Regions from separate parts of the Arthrobacter sp. Cza30 genome, predicted to be linked through region 1. Evidence: riboswitches for the same ligand, from Rfam matches in the RefSeq annotation. Region 1 holds a riboswitch; the other holds the start of a gene.

Region 1 (7,714 bases):
CATCGAAGAAGGACTTGAACAGCCCGCTGTAGGAGGCGCTGAAGACCGGGGTCACCACGATCAGCGCATCGGCTGCCACGGTTGCCTTGAGCACTTCGTCCAGCTTCGGCGCGGCGTAGCCGGTCACCATGTTGTTGGCGATATCGACGGCGTAATCGCGCAGCTCCACCAGTCGAACCTCGGCCTCGACGCCCTTCAGGCGGAACTGGTCCACGGCAGAGGCCGCCAACTGGTCAGCCAGCATACGGCTCGAGGACGGAACGCCGAGTCCGGCGGATATAACAACGATCTTGCGCTCTGACACTGAGACCCTCCTGGTTTGTTCATGCAATCGCATCTAGATGGGTCAACCAAGGCACCGCGAAGATTATTCCGGGACCCGGGACTGCAGGGGCAAGGCCGCCTCAACCCTAGCCAGCCCCCGTCCAAGAGGGCTACCGTGGCACCCACCACCCGTGACTTTCGGATCAGAGGAATCCCCATGAGCAGCAATCGAGCAGTGGCTTACAAGGAACCCGGCAAGGTCGAAGTGATCGACATCGACTATCCAAGTTTCACGCTCAAGGATGGTCCGGGGGTCCACCCGGACAACGTGGGCCGGCAGGTATCGCACGGAGTCATCCTGCGCACCGTTGCCACCAACATCTGCGGCTCCGACCAGCACATGGTCCGGGGCCGTACTACTGCCCCGAAGAACCTGGTCTTGGGCCATGAAATCACCGGCGAAGTCGTCGACGTCGGCTCCGACGTGGAGTTCATCAAGGTCGGCGACATCGTCTCCGTCCCCTTCAACATCGCGTGCGGACGCTGCCGGAACTGCAAGGAGCGGAAGACAGGCATCTGCCTGAACGTGAATCCCGAGCGCCCGGGCAGCGCCTACGGCTACGTGGACATGGGCGGCTGGGTGGGCGGCCAGGCCGAGTACGTGCTGGTCCCCTACGCCGACTGGAACCTGCTGAAGTTCCCGGACAAGGACCAGGCGCTCGAGAAGATCATGGACCTGACCATGCTCTCCGATATCTTCCCCACCGGCTTCCACGGCGCCGTCACCGCCGGGGTGGGGGTTGGCTCCACCGTGTACATTGCCGGAGCGGGGCCCGTGGGGTTGGCCGCCGCCGCCAGTGCCCAGTTGCTGGGCGCCGCCGTCGTGATTGTCGGGGACATGAACGAGGGCCGTCTTGCCCAGGCGCGCAGCTTCGGCTGCGAGACCGTGGACGTCTCCCAAGGCCATCCCAGGGACCAGATCGAGCAGCTTTTGGGCGTCCCGGAGGTGGATTGCGGCGTGGACGCGGTGGGTTTCGAGGCCCGCGGGCACGGCAAGGACGCCCAGGAGGCGCCGGCCACCGTGCTGAACTCGCTGATGGAGATCACTGCGGCCGGCGGGGCGCTGGGCATCCCGGGACTGTACGTCACCGGCGATCCGGGCGGGATCGACGAGGCCGCGCAGAAAGGCTCGCTCTCGCTCTCGCTGGGCACGGGCTGGGCCAAGTCGCTCTCCTTCACCACTGGACAGTGCCCGGTGATGAAGTACCACCGGGCACTGATGATGGCCATCCTGCATGACCGGGTGCAGATCGCGAAGGCCGTGAATGCCACGGCCATCCCCTTGGAGGACGCGCCGAAGGGCTATGCGGAGTTCGACGCCGGTGCCGCCACCAAGTACGTGCTCAACCCCAACGGTTACATCAACTAGGGCCCCGCGACAGGCCTCGGATTTAGGAGCAAACATGGACACCGTCACCCTGGAAGACGCCCGCCGGGTCATCGCCGCCGCCGAGGCCAAGGCCGCCGACATCGGCCAGCCGATGAACATCGCCGTGGCCGATGCCGGCGGAAACCTGGTCTCGCATGTGCGGATGGACGGGGCGTGGCTGGGCAGCATCGACATCTCGATCAACAAGGCCTTCACCTCGCGGGCGTTCGACATCCAAACCAAGGACCTGGGCGACAACTCGCAGCCGGGCAACCAGTTCTACGGCATCCATGCCAGCAACCACGGCCGGATCATGATCTTCGCCGGCGGCATCCCGCTCTCCCGCGACGGCCAGGTGGTCGGTTCGATCGGCGTCAGCGGCGGCTCCGGGGAGCAGGACCAGTCTGTGGCGGAGGCCGGAGCGGCGGCACTCTAGCCTGGGGCTTTTCAGGGGGCGCGCCCGATCCCCGGCGTCGCCGCGTGCCGGGCCGGCCGACCGGCTGCGCGGGTGTCGTCCCCGGCGTCGACGCCGGACTTTCGGCCTGGGCTGGATCGGCCCGCCCGCCCCTCCTACTGCTTGTTGCGGTCACCACTTCGCGCATCCGCGGCTGCCGCAATCTGCGCCAGGATCCGCCTGCGCAAATTTTCCAGGCGAGCGCGAGGTAGCGGCCGGGGCGCCAACAGGGAGTTCGGCGCGCCGTGGTATCGGTCACGGCCGGGGAGCGGAAACGGACTCCGTGCCCCTCAAAAACCGGCAGGACGGGCGGAAATCGCCACCAGGCCGCACTTCTGGTGACAAGGAACACGGATAACGAATTTGTAACGCCGCGTGTCGCTCCGGTAATTTTGAATTTGTTCCTATCTATCTAGGTAGGCATCCGGTCCGCCCGTCTAACCCTGCCAGCGGACCAGAAGAATCGAGCTTTACTCGAAGGCAGGGGCGGAGGAACCACTTACGGTGCTTGGGGGCACCTCGGGGTGAAGTCCTCACCGGCACAGTCCAACTCTGAACTACGACTGCCGGCAGGACCGAGTGAACTCTCGCTCGAATCCGACAGCTAACTTCGCAGGCGCAAGAGAGGAAACCCTGTGAACAACCCTGTGCGCGGTCGTCGCCGTTCCGACACCCCCACGAATCCCCTGTCCAAGATCTCACGTTCCGCCCTGTCGAAGATCACCCGTTCCACCGAGGGCTCCCCTGCCCGCCGCGAAGGGGAAGCATCCCCCGCGGCCTACTCCCTCGCCCGCAGGACCGGCTTGGCTGCCGTTGCCGCCGGCATTCTGGCCGCGGCAGTGGTCCCGGTGGCCCAGGCCGGCGGCACTACCGACGTCGGCTCCGACCGCGCTTCGGAACAAAGCCCCGTGCAGATTCAGGCCGCCAAGGAGGCCGAACTCGGGTTTGACCGGGCCAAGGTAGACAGCAAGGCTGCCCAGGAGGAAGCCCAGGTTGCCGCCGCGGCCGCCGACAAGAAGCAGGCCGACGAAAAGGCAGCGGCCGCCAAGAAGGCCGAGGCCGAGAAGAAGGCGAAGGCCGAAGCTGCGGCCAAGAAGGAAGCTGCCGCCAAGAAGGCTGCGGCGGAGAAGAAGGCGAAGGCCGCGGCCGCAGCCAAGAAGGCCGCCGCAGCCAAGGCGAAGACGGCCGGCTTTTCGACCGGCAAGCTGGCCGCTCCGATCCCGAACATGAACCAGACCTCCGGCTTCGGCTACCGCCAGAACCCGATCACCGGGGCTGCCGGCGAGCTGCACACCGGCATTGACTGCGCTATGGCCTGCGGCACTCCTGTCCATGCGGCCGACGGCGGCAAGGTCGTCGAGGCCGGCTGGCAGGTTGGCGGCGGCGGCAACCGCATCGTGGTTCAGCACAGCAGCGGCCTGAAGACCACCTACAACCACCTGCAGTCGATCGGCGTTTCACTGGGCCAGAAGGTCGCCCAGGGCCAGGTCATCGGCCAGCTGGGCACCACCGGCAACTCCACCGGCTGCCACCTGCACTTCGAGGTTGTCAAGGACGGTCAGCTCGTGGATCCGGCAGGCTGGCTCTAACCCACTTTTGACGACGGCGGAGCTTCCGCCACCGACAACGGCGATGCCACGCGGCATCGCCGTCGTCGTTAAGGGCCGGTCAGGCGAAGGGCCGCGACGCCCGGTCCAGGGCGGCAACTTCGTCGGCGGTCAGTTCGACATCCGTGGCGGCCATCAGGTCCGGCAGCTGTTCGGGCGTGCGGGCGCTGGCCAGCGGAGCGGTAATGCCGGGCTTGGTCAGCAGCCAGGCGAGCGCGGTCGTCGTGAGGGAGATGCCGCGCGACTGGGCGACGGTCTCCAAGGCGTCCACCACGGCGAAGCCCTCGGTCGTGAGGTAATCACGGAGCATGCCGCCGCGCGGGCTGCTGTCGGCGTCATCCGTCGAGTGGTACTTGCCGGACAGGAAACCGGAAGCGAGCGAGAAGTACGGGAACACCGAGAGGTTGTGTTCCCGGGCCAACGGAGCATAGCCCTGTTCGTAGTCTTTGCGGGCCACCAGGTTGTAGTGCGGCTGCAGCGCGACCGGCAGCGCAAACCCGTTCTGCTGCGCGATGTTCATCCACTCGGCGATCCGCTCCGGGGACAGGTTGGACAAGCCGATCTGGCGGACCTTGCCCTCCCTCACCAGGGCGTCGAACGCGGCGGCCGCCTCAATCAACGGGGTGCCCTCGTCATCGTAATGGGCGTAGTACAGGTCGATGTATTCGGTGCCCAGCCGCTGCAGCGAAGCCTCGGCGGCAGCGGCCACATTCACCGCGGACAGTCCCTGGAGCTCCGGATGGCCGCCCACCTTCGTGGCAATGACGACCGATTCGCGGTTATTCCGGTCCGCCATCCAGCGGCCGATGATCTCCTCGGATTCGCCCCCACGGTTACCCGGAACCCACGCGGAGTAGCTGTCCGCGGTGTCAATGAAGTTGCCGCCGGCCTCGGTGAAGGCATCCAGCACCTGCTGCGAACCGGACTCGTCCGAGGTCCAGCCGAAGGTGTTGCCGCCCAGAGCGAGCGGGAAGATCTTGATATCCGAAGTGCCGATCAAGCGCATCGAAGGTCCTTTCGAAGGTCAGGGGCGGCCTTCGCATGCCGCTTACGTTTAACCTAGCAGCGGCGGACGCGTCCCCCGGACGCGGGTACGGCGCAGCCTGGCGGCCGGGAGCCCCGCCGGGCAGTATCTCGCGCCCCTAGACTTGACGTATGGCCGACTCGCTGACCCCGCAGCAGCGCAGCGCCAACATGGCCAAAATCCGCGGCAAGAACACCAAACCCGAGCTGTTGGTCCGGAAACTGCTGCATGCCAAGGGATACCGCTACCGCCTGCACGGCAGCGCAGGCGGCGGAAAGCTGCCGGGCAAACCGGATCTGGTTTTCGCCGGACGGCGGAAAGTGATCTTCGTCAACGGCTGCTTCTGGCATGCCCATGACTGCAGGGTCGGCCGGCATGCGCCGAAGTCCAACTCCGGCTTCTGGGAGGCCAAACGGACGCGTACCGCTGCCCGCGACGAAGCCCAACGGTCGGCGCTGCAGGCGGCCGGCTGGCAGGTCCTCACCGTCTGGGAGTGCGAGTTCAAGAAGACCGGCGATCTGGCTGCGCTCGAGGACAGGCTGGTCGCGTTCCTGGCCTGAGCCGGCCCGCTGATGACCAGGCCCCTCCGCCCACGGGGAGAATCCCGGGGCGGAGGGGCGAGGGTGCCGGCCTGAACGCTGCGCTGGGGGGTGGGACTCCCCCTCGGCCTGGGGCCGGGTCAGACGTGCGTGGGGGCGAACATCTTCAGCAGTGTCTCGACGACGACGACGTTCGGTCCCTCGGCGGCAAAGCTTTCCCGGAGCGCGGTGCCGATATCCTCCGGTGCCACCCGGCGTGCCGGCACGCCAAAGGCCTGCGCCAGGGCCACGAAATCCGGCCGCGCCAGTTCCGTTGCCGTCGCCCGGCCGAACGCGCCTTCCATATACTCGCGCAGGATGCCGTAGCCGCCGTCGTCCACAATCAGCCAGGTGACCGGCAGGTCATGCTGCCGGACGGTGGCCAGTTCGCTGATCGAATACATGGCCGAGCCGTCGCCGGAGACGGCCAGCACGCGCGCGGGCTTTCCCTGGCTGGCCAGGCCGACGCTGCCGCCGATGGCGCCGGGAAAACCGTAGCCCAGGCCGCCGGCGCCCTGGGCCGAGTGGAACTCGCCGTCGCGCGAGTCCCAGCAGCTCCAGGCCCAGTACGCGGAGATGGTCATGTCCCAGAAGGTTTGCATGTCGTCCGGCACGGCCTCGCGGATGTCCGCCATGAAGGTCCGCTCCTTGGCCAGGTCCTGGCCGTCCAGGCGGGCCTGGACCTTGGCCAGCGTGTCCTTGACCAGCTGCTCGGGCGTCTGGCCATGCCAGTCGGGTCCGTTACCCGGATTGCCGGAGAGGGCTGCGTCCAGAGCCTGCAGTGCCTGGCCGGCGTCAGCGCGGATTCCCAGCGCCGGACCGTTGGATTCCAGGACGCGGGGTTCGGCGTCGATCTGGATGATTCGGCCCCGCGGTTCCATGGTGAAATAGTTGCTCGTCACTTCCCCCAGCGACGAACCTACGACCACCAGGACGTCCGCATCTTCGAGGACGTCGGTGACGTACCGGTCCTCGACCCAGGATTGCAGCGAGAGCTCGTGGTTCCACGGGAACGCGCCGTTGCCGCCCGGCGAACAGACCACCGGGGCACGCAGCTTTTCCGCGATGGAGCGCAGCCACGGTTGGGCCTTGCCCCTGCGGGCCCCGCCGCCAGCGATGATCGCCGGCCGCTTGGCCTCGGAGAGCCAGTGCACGGCTTCCTTGACGAGCTCGGTCCGCGGCGGATTGTCGAATGCCTCGGCCAGCGCGTCCTCCACCGGCGGCACCATGATCGGGTCCAGCAGGACGTTCTGTGGAACCTCCACCCAGACCGGCCCCTGCGGCGACGAAATGGCCTCGGTCCAGGCGTCCTGGATGGCCGACGGGATGCCGGACGCGTGCTGGATCAACCGCTGGCTCTTGGTGACGTTGGCCGCGGAGGCCTTTTGGTCGTCGAGCTGGTGCAGCATGCCCTTGCGGCGCGCGCCCAAGCCTTCGAGCGGAATCTGGCTGGCGATGACAACCATCGGCACGCCGGTGGCGTAGGCCTCCTGCAGCCCGGCCAACGAGGTCAGGGCGCCCGGGCCGGTGGAGAGGAACAGCACGCCGACCTCGCCGGTGGCACGCGAGAACCCGTCCGCCGCGAAGGCGGAGTTGTTCTCCACCCGGGAGGAGACGAAGCGCAACGGCGAACGGGACAACGCGTCAAACAATCCCAAGGCGTGCTGCCCCGGGATCCCGAACACCGTCGTCGCGCCCAGGGCGCTGAGGGTTTCGACGACGAGGTCCCCGCCGTTGCGGACGGTCGGTTCCGCCGGGGCCGCTTTGGTGGAGGGGTCTTTCCCTGCTGCTGTCATTCGAAGGACTCCTGATCCGATCCGTCGCCGCTGCCGACGGTGGCGCCCGCACGCTCCAGCGCCTGGGCGCTGTACCCGTTGCCGGACCCGCCGGCCGCGGTGTCGGCCATCAACGAGACAAGTTCGTAGGCCACGTGGCTGCCGGCGACCCCTGTCATCTCCGCGTGATCGTAGGCGGGTGCCACTTCCACCACGTCGGCGCCCACGAGGTTCATGCCGCGGAACCCGCGGATGATTTCCAGCAGCTCGCGGCTGGTGATGCCGCCGGCCTCCGGTGTGCCGGTGCCGGGTGCGTGGGCCGGATCCAGCACGTCGATGTCGACCGAAATGTAGAGCGGGGTGTCGCCGATCCGGTCGCGCAGCTTGGCCACCACGTCGCGGACGCCCTGGTAGTAGACGTCCGAACTGGTGACAATGCCGAAACCGAAACGATGGTCGTCGTCGAGGTCCTTCTTGCCGTAGAGCGGGCCGCGGGTGCCCACGTGGCAAATGGCCTCGGTGTCCAGGATGCCTTCCTCCACGGCGCGGCGGAACGGAGTGCCGTGCGTGTACTCGGCACCGA
Region 2 (7,714 bases), on a different contig from region 1:
CGGCGCTCAGCCCGCTCGACCCGGAGGACTCCGCGGCGCTCGCGGAGCTGATGGAAGAGCGCGAGTATGACGACGGCGAGCTTATCCGCCGGGTCGGCCAGCGCTTCGCCGGCGTCTATTTCATCCTGTCCGGCCGCGTCACCACCACCTCCGCCGGGCCGGGGAACACCAGGGTCAAGCTCACCACCCTCAGCGCCGGCATGACGTTCGGCGAAATGGCGCTGGGCAGCGCGGACCGGCAGGAAACCACCGTGCGCGCCGACGGTCCGGTCCGGGTCAGGCTCCTCCCGGCCGAAACCATGAGCCGGCTGGAAAGCGAAAATCCGCGCCTCGCCGTCGAACTATGGAAAGCCCTGACCCGCGACGCGTACGCGCACGTGGACCGCTACATGCGCGAAACGGCCGTGCGCATCCGCGACTGACGGCTCAGAACGGGTACTGCGCGTGCCCGTTCTGCTGGATGGTGATCCAGCGCTCCTCGGTGAACGAATTGATGCCGGCCTGCCCGCCGAACTTGCCGTAGCCCGACTGCTGGATGCCGCCGAACGGGGCCATCGGTTCGTCCAGCACCGGCTGGTCGTTGACGTGGCCAATGCCGGTCTTGAGCCGCTGCGCCACCTCGATGCCCGCGGCCAGGTTCTCCGTGATGACACCGGAGGTCAGGCCGTAGTGCGTGTCGTTCGCCAGCTGCACCGCCTGTTCCGGGCCATCCACCTCCATCACCGTGGTCGCCGAACCGAAGATCTCCTCGTCGTAGATCCGCATCTCTTCGGTGATCCCGGAGAGCACCGTCGCGGGCACCACGGCCTGGGTCGCCTTCCCGCCGCCGGCCAACACCGTCGCACCCTTGGACACGGCGTCGTCGATCAGTGCGTACTGCCGGTCCGCCGAGGCCTGGGTGACCTGCGGTCCGATCACCGTGTCCTGCTTCATCGGGTCCCCGGTGGGCAGCGTGGCGACCTTCTCCGCGAACCGGCTCGAGAACTCCTCGGAAATGCTGCGGTCCACGATCACCCGGTCCACGGACATGCAGATCTGCCCGGCGTTCATGAACGAGCCGAAGGTCGCCGCCTGCACGGCGTAGTCGACGTCGGCGTCCTTGAGCACCACCAGGGAGTTCTTGCCGCCGAGCTCAAGCACCGCCGGCTTCAGGTTCTGCGCCGCCAGCGTGCCGACGATGCGCCCCACCTTGGTGGAACCGGTGAAGTTCACGATCCGCACGCGGGGGTCGGAGACCAGGGTGCTCACCACCTCGTTCGCGTCCGCCCGGTCATTCGTGATGACGTTCAGCACTCCCGAGGGCAGGCCCGCATCCAGCAGCGCGTCCGCCAGGAACAGGCCGCAGGAAAGCGGCGCGTCCTCGCTGGGCTTGAGCACCACGGTGTTTCCCACGGCCATCGGGATGGCCATGGCCCGCATGCCCAGGATGAAAGGTGCGTTCCACGGAGACAGCGCCGCCACCACGCCGTAGGGCTGCCGGACGGAGAACGAGAACTTGCCGGGCAGGTCGGTGGCCAGCACGTCGCCGCGCGGCGCGGTGGTGGCGGCGGCGGCCGAGCGCAGGATATTGGCGGCCAGTTGGACGTTAAACCCGGCCCAGACCGCCACACCACCCACCTCGCCGGCCATCAGCTCGATGCCCTGCTGCATCCGTTCCTCGAACAGGTCTGCCGCTTTCAGGAAAATCTTGGCCCGCTGGGTGGGAGGCGTTGCGGCCCAATCGTCGAAGGCCGCCGACGCCGCGTCGACCGCTCGCGTGACATCTTCCGGCCCGGCGGCAGCGACGGTGGCGAAGGGTTCGCCCGAGTAGGGGCTGATGTCTTCGGTGGTCTTGCCGGAGGCTGCCGGGACGTGCTCGCCGTTGATGATCAACTCACGCGTGATGGGCATGGCGCTCATTCCTTTCCGAAGTGGCTGGGCCACGCCGCCGGCCACAGCCGAAGCGCCGGCCGTCCCCGCAGCCCGGATAAGGCGGAGCCTACTCCCGCCGTCGTGCCCGGACAATGGGACGGCTCGCGGATGAGGGCCGCCGGCGGCCGACGGGCTGGCTGGGTCATAAGTGAAACCGTTTAAGTTGGTCGGTTATTACCGTTTTACGAAAGTGTGTGTGAGCCGCATCATGGAATTCAGGTTCCGCCGGCACCACAGGCGGAAAGACTTCCGAGGAGCTCGACCCATGACCCATTCCCTCACGCCGCACGTCGTCACGCTGGGCACGGCGGGCGGTCCCCGCTGGTGGACCGGCGAGAACGCAGGCCGCCGCACCGGCATCGCCACCGCCGTCGTCGTCGGCGATGCCGTCTATCTGGTGGATGCCGGCAACGGCGTCGGACGCCAGCTGATGAAGGCAGGCCTGCAGGTCTCGTCCTTGCGCGGGATTTTCCTGACCCACCTGCATTCCGACCACACGATCGATCTGGCCGGGCTGGCCATCTTCGGACTGTTCACCCTCACGCCGGGCCAGCGGAGCATCCGCATCCTGGGACCGGGCGACCGGGGAGAATTGCCGCCGGCCTCACCCCGCGCCACGGTTCCGCCGTCGCCCGTTTTTCCGCAGTTGCCGACGCCGGGCACCCGGGACATGTTCCACCACCTGATGCAGGCGTACGCCACCGACCTCAACGACCGGGTCATCGACGCACTGCGCCCCTCGCCGCTGGACTATTTCGTGGCCGAAGACATCGTCGTCCCGGACGCCATCGGCTACCACCCGAACCAGAACCCGACGCCGGCCGGCATGGAGCCGTTCGAAATCTACCGCGATGAACTGGTCACCGTGACGGCCACCCTGGTGGAGCATCCGCCCGTGGCCCCCGCCTTCGCCTTCCGGTTCGACACGGCCGAAGGGTCTGTCACGATCTCCGGCGACACCGCCCCCTGCCAGAACCTGGTGCGGCTGGCCCGCGGCACGGACCTGCTCCTGCACGAGGCCATCGACTTCGACTGGGTGCAGCGGGCGTACGGCAGCATCGATTCCGACGAAGCCCGGGCCTCCATCGACCATCACCGCAGGTCCCACACCTCGCCGCAGGACGCCATCGCGATTGCGCGGCAGGCCGGCGCCCGCACCTTGGCGCTGCACCACCTGGTGCCGGGAACCACGCCGGACGCCGTCTGGCAGGCACACGGCAGGGACTTCAACGGCACGTTCCTGGTCCCCGACGATCTGGACGTTATCTCCTTCTCTTCCAGCGACCCGGAATCCACCGGAGTCGCCGATCATGACGAAATGGCGGTTGCACCATGAGCAATGACACGACGACGGCGTCGGCCCCTGCCGCGAACGGCAGGCAGCCCGGGGACCTGAAGGTTCCCAGCCTCAACACCCCGGAAATGCGGCGCATCCTGGCGTCCAGCTTCCTGGGCAGCGCCATCGAATTCTACGATTTCATCCTCTACGCCACCGCGGCGGCGCTGGTTTTCAACACGGTGTTCTTCGTGAACCTGGACCCCGCGGTGGGGATCTTCGCCTCGTTCGCCACACTGGCGGTCGGTTACATCGCCCGGCCGCTCGGCGGGATCATCTTCGGCCACTTCGGTGACCGGCTGGGGCGCAAGGGGGTGCTGATCACCTCCATGGTGCTCATGGGCGTGGCCACCACCCTGATCGGCCTGCTGCCGACCACGGCGCAGATAGGGATGGCGGCTCCGCTGGCGCTGATCGTGCTGCGCATCGTCCAGGGCTTGGCCGTCGGGGGCGAGTGGGGCGGTGCCATGCTGATGGGCCTGGAGCACGCTCCGAAGGAACGCCGCGGGTTCGCGGCCAGTTTCGCCAACATGGGAGGTCCCGCCGGTGCGGTGTTGGCCACCCTGGCGGTTTCGGCCGTGTCCGTGCTGCCGGACGAGCAGTTCCTGACCTGGGGCTGGCGGCTGCCGTTCCTGATCAGCATCGTCCTGGTGGGCATCGGCCTGATCGTCCGCCTCAAGGTCGCCGAGTCCCCGCTGTTCCTGGCACTGGAGGACAAGGCCGAGGAGAAGAAGATCCCGATTCTCGAGGTGCTGACGAAGTACCCGAAGAACGTGATCATGGGCACGCTGGTGGGGATGAGCTCCTACACCGTCCAGGGCCTGATGACCGTCTGGGCCATCTCCTATGTGGTGGACGAGGTCGGCCTGGACCGGACGAGCGTCCTGAACGTCAAAGCGTTGGGCGCGGCGCTGACCGTCGTCGCCATCTGGTTTGCGGCCCGGCACAGCGACAAGCTCGGCCGCCGGCCCGTGATGCTGATCGGCATCGCCGCCGGCGCGGTACTGGCCTTCCCCATCATGTGGATGCTGGAGCTGGGGACGCTGTGGCTGTTCGCGATCGGGCTGTTCCTGGCCAACGGCGTCATCCAGGGCACGATCTTCGGCCCGTTCGGGGCGTTTACCGCAGAGCTGTTCCCGACCCGGATGCGCTACACCGGCGCCTCGCTGGTCTACCAGCTCTCCTCGACGCTGGGCGCAGGTTTCACCCCCATGATCGCCAGCGGCCTGGTGCTGGCGGCCGGCGGCGAGCTGTGGCTGGTGGCGACGGTCTGCGCCGGCGCATTCGTTCTCGCTGGGCTGTGCATCCTGGCGATCAAGGAAGGAAAGGACCAGGACCTTACCGCGGAGAACATGTAGTTCCTCCAGCCATGCGTTAACCGCGACGGCGGCCGTTGTCCGGGGCAGCGGCCGCCGTCGCGGCCCGCCCGTCTGGCCGCGCTGACGGAGCGGGGTCACGCCGTCGTGTGCCCGCCCGGCGCCTTGCTCGCCGAACTGACGGGACGGGATCACGCCGTCGTAGGCTCATCCCATCCGCTCGCCGCCGCGCCGCCGACCTCGGCGCAAAAGTCCAGGAATGTCCGCAGCCTGAGGCTGGGCCGGGTGACGCTGGCGTAGGCCACGCAGACGTCGCTGTGCCCGACCGGTCCGTCGATTTCCACCGTGGCCAGGGGAAGCCCGTCGTAGCTGTAGTTGCCCGGCGGCCGCTGCACCAGCACGGTGTAGCCGAGGCCGCGCGCCACCATGCCCCGCACCGCCTCAAAACTCGACGAACGCCAGGCGATCTTCGGATCCAGCCCGGACAGCCGCAGATTGACCAGCTGGTTGTCGCGCACGGTGGGGATGTCCAGCGAGACGAAGTCCTCTTCGGCCAGCTCGGCAAGCCGGACGCTTTTGCGGGAAGCCAGCGGGTGGTCCGCAGCCAGCAGGACGTAGGGCCGGCCTTCCTTGACGGTGCGGGCCTGCACGCCGGGCAACAGGTGCCGCGTGTGAGTCAGCACCGCATCCAGATAGCCCTCCTGCATCCGGTGCTGCAGCTCGGCGGCCTCGCCTTCCTCCATGGTCACGGTGAGGCGCGGATGCGGCTTGATGAACCGTTCGCTGATCACCGGAACCCAGAAGGCGGACAAGGTGCTGTAACAGCCGATGGCCAGCGGGCCGACCAATCCCTGCTGGCGCTCGATGATGCTGTTCTGCACGTCGTCGGCGTGCCGGACCAGGCTCCTGACGTCGCGCAGGAACTGCTGCCCGACGCCGGTCAGGGCGATTCCGCGGGACCGGTGCCGGACCATCAGCTGCGCGCCGACGATCCGCTCCAGCTCTGTCAGCGCTTGGGACATGGCCGCCTGTGAGATGTGGCTGGCGGCCGCGGCGGCCGAGATTGAGCCATGATCGGCCACTGCCACAAAGTACTGCAGCTGTTTAAGCGTGAAGTCCACCACTCTGCCAGCGTACAAGTTGGCCCGCACCGGAGGCGTAACCAGCCGATTGTTGCGCCCGATGTACCGTGACGGACGCTGTGCAACGGCCGCTGGGGGTCGCTCGCTCCTAACGGGAAGATGGCTTTCAGGTTATGCACAGGTAAATTTCAGGGCTTGGACAGTTACCGAACCGTTATGTAGTGTTTTCATCACGTCGGCGATCATGCGCCGATGTCCTCGGAGGGTATTGCCTAGCTCTGCCAGCCTTTCCGAGTTCGTTCGCTAGACATCTGGCAGAGGCGGGGGACCCACATTCCGGGCCCCTCTTGGGGCTCTTGGGGTTAAGTCGTACGGAGTGCATACCGCACTGCCGCACGGCCGGGTGACTCCCACCCGAACCCGACAGCTTACCTCGCAGGCATTGGGAGAGGTATCTTCTTGCTGCTCAAACACAATCGCGCACGCCACCGTGCCACCCCGGTCCGCAACGCCACCGTGGCCGGTCTGTCCCAGGCTGTCTCGTCCCGCGCCGGAACCGTCGGCCGCGGCGCCGCCGTCGTCACCGCCGCCGGTGGCCTGATGCTGGGTGCCGGCCTGCCGGCCAATGCCGCCGCCGATGTCACGGTCCCGACCTACGGCGCTGCCAACGCGACGGACACCGTTGCCGCTCCGGCCAACGCCGGCTTCGAGGTGGAGCGCGCTTCCGTTACCAGCTCGGCTGCCGGTGCTGCTGCCGGTGCCACCACGCACACCGTGGTCGCGGGTGACACCGTGGGCACGATTGCCGCCCAGTACGGCAAAAATGTGCAGGACGTGCTGGCCATCAACGGCCTGGGCGCGTACTCCATCATTTACCCGGGCGACCAGATCGCGCTGACCGGCTCCGCACAGGGCACCCAGTCCGGCGGCGGACAGGCAGCGCAGGGTGGCGGCGGAGCCGCGACGACCCTGGCTGCGTCGACCGACGCCGCGACTGTCTCGCTGGCCAGCGCCGACATCAAGCCCGCCTCAACCGGCGGCAACCAGAGCATCGTGGACATCGCCATGTCGGCACAGGGAACGCCCTACGTCTGGGGCGGCACCTCCACGGCCGGCTGGGACTGCTCCGGCTTCACCCAGTGGGTCTACGCACAGGCTGGTGTCGACCTGCCCCGCCTCAGCCAGCACCAGGGCGGCGCCCTGACCCCGACCAGCAACCCGCAGCCGGGCGACCTGGTGGTGCAGAACGGCGGCGGCCACGTGGGCATCTACCTGGGCGGCGGCAAAATGATCAGCGCCCTGAACCCGAGCCAGGGCACCTTGGTGCACGACGTGAACGCCATGCCCGTTACCGGTTACTACACGATGTAACCACCCCTAAGACTCCTGGACCGGCTATTCCCCCAACGGCCGGTCCAGGATCACAGGGAAGCCTCGTCGGCCTTGCGCCGGCGGGGCTTCTCCTCTTTTAACGCGTGCGGGACTCTCCCTCCACTTCTACTATGCGACGGGAGTGGTCTTCTTGACGGGGACCGGTGCGGGACATTTGGGCGCACCCCTCCCCCCCCTCCCCCGCAGGTGGCGGTTCCCGCCCGGCGGCGAGCACCGGCGTCGTTGTTTATTCGAGGTTGACGGCTGGGAATAGGAGTCAGCGGGGGCAGGTTAAGCTACTACTCCGCCTGCGCCCGGCGTTCTTAGGCTGTTTCCGGCCGCCCGCAACAGCACGATTTCCACTCGAGGATCTTCCCGTGAATAAAGATATGTCGACGAACAGAGCCTCGGCACGGCCCGGACCCGCCAAGGGCAGCGGGCTGACCGCTGATGAGTCGCGCCGGAACCGCCGCGTGATTGGCATCCTGTTGGTCTCTGCGTTCGTGGTGATCCTGAACGAGACCATCATGTCCGTGGCGCTGACCGAGCTAATGGTCGACCTGGACATCAGCGCCCGCGCGGCGCAGTGGCTGACCACGGCGTTCATGCTGACGATGGCGGTGGTCATCCCGGTGACCGGGTTCCTCCTGCAGCGTTTCACCACGCGCCAGGTTTTCACCGCCTCGATGGCGCTGTTC

Evidence for each region. A riboswitch is a leader RNA that binds a small molecule or an ion and turns the genes downstream of it on or off. The one in region 1 is predicted to bind cyclic di-AMP.
Region 2: linked by a shared signal. The riboswitch ahead of AC5RVZ_RS29790 (C40 family peptidase) and the one ahead of AC5RVZ_RS30870 (M23 family metallopeptidase) in region 1 are both predicted to bind cyclic di-AMP.

What each region holds. Positions count from the first base shown of each region.
Region 1 is NZ_JBNHGA010000013.1:113,150-120,863, reverse strand. It holds gene AC5RVZ_RS30885 (FMN reductase) at 1-304, opposite strand, end outside; gene fdhA (formaldehyde dehydrogenase, glutathione-independent) at 482-1,693, shown strand; gene AC5RVZ_RS30875 (GlcG/HbpS family heme-binding protein) at 1,728-2,129, shown strand; cyclic di-AMP (ydaO/yuaA leader) riboswitch at 2,604-2,779, shown strand; gene AC5RVZ_RS30870 (M23 family metallopeptidase) at 2,783-3,736, shown strand; gene AC5RVZ_RS30865 (aldo/keto reductase) at 3,816-4,760, opposite strand; gene AC5RVZ_RS30860 (very short patch repair endonuclease) at 4,910-5,338, shown strand; gene AC5RVZ_RS30855 (thiamine pyrophosphate-binding protein) at 5,458-7,152, opposite strand; gene speB (agmatinase) at 7,149-7,714, opposite strand, start outside.
Region 2 is NZ_JBNHGA010000012.1:28,601-36,314, reverse strand. It holds gene glsA (glutaminase A) at 1-422, shown strand, start outside; gene AC5RVZ_RS29810 (aldehyde dehydrogenase family protein) at 427-1,890, opposite strand; gene AC5RVZ_RS29805 (MBL fold metallo-hydrolase) at 2,177-3,247, shown strand; gene AC5RVZ_RS29800 (MFS transporter) at 3,244-4,605, shown strand; gene AC5RVZ_RS29795 (LysR substrate-binding domain-containing protein) at 4,755-5,687, opposite strand; cyclic di-AMP (ydaO/yuaA leader) riboswitch at 5,937-6,101, shown strand; gene AC5RVZ_RS29790 (C40 family peptidase) at 6,105-7,016, shown strand; gene AC5RVZ_RS29785 (MDR family MFS transporter) at 7,406-7,714, shown strand, end outside.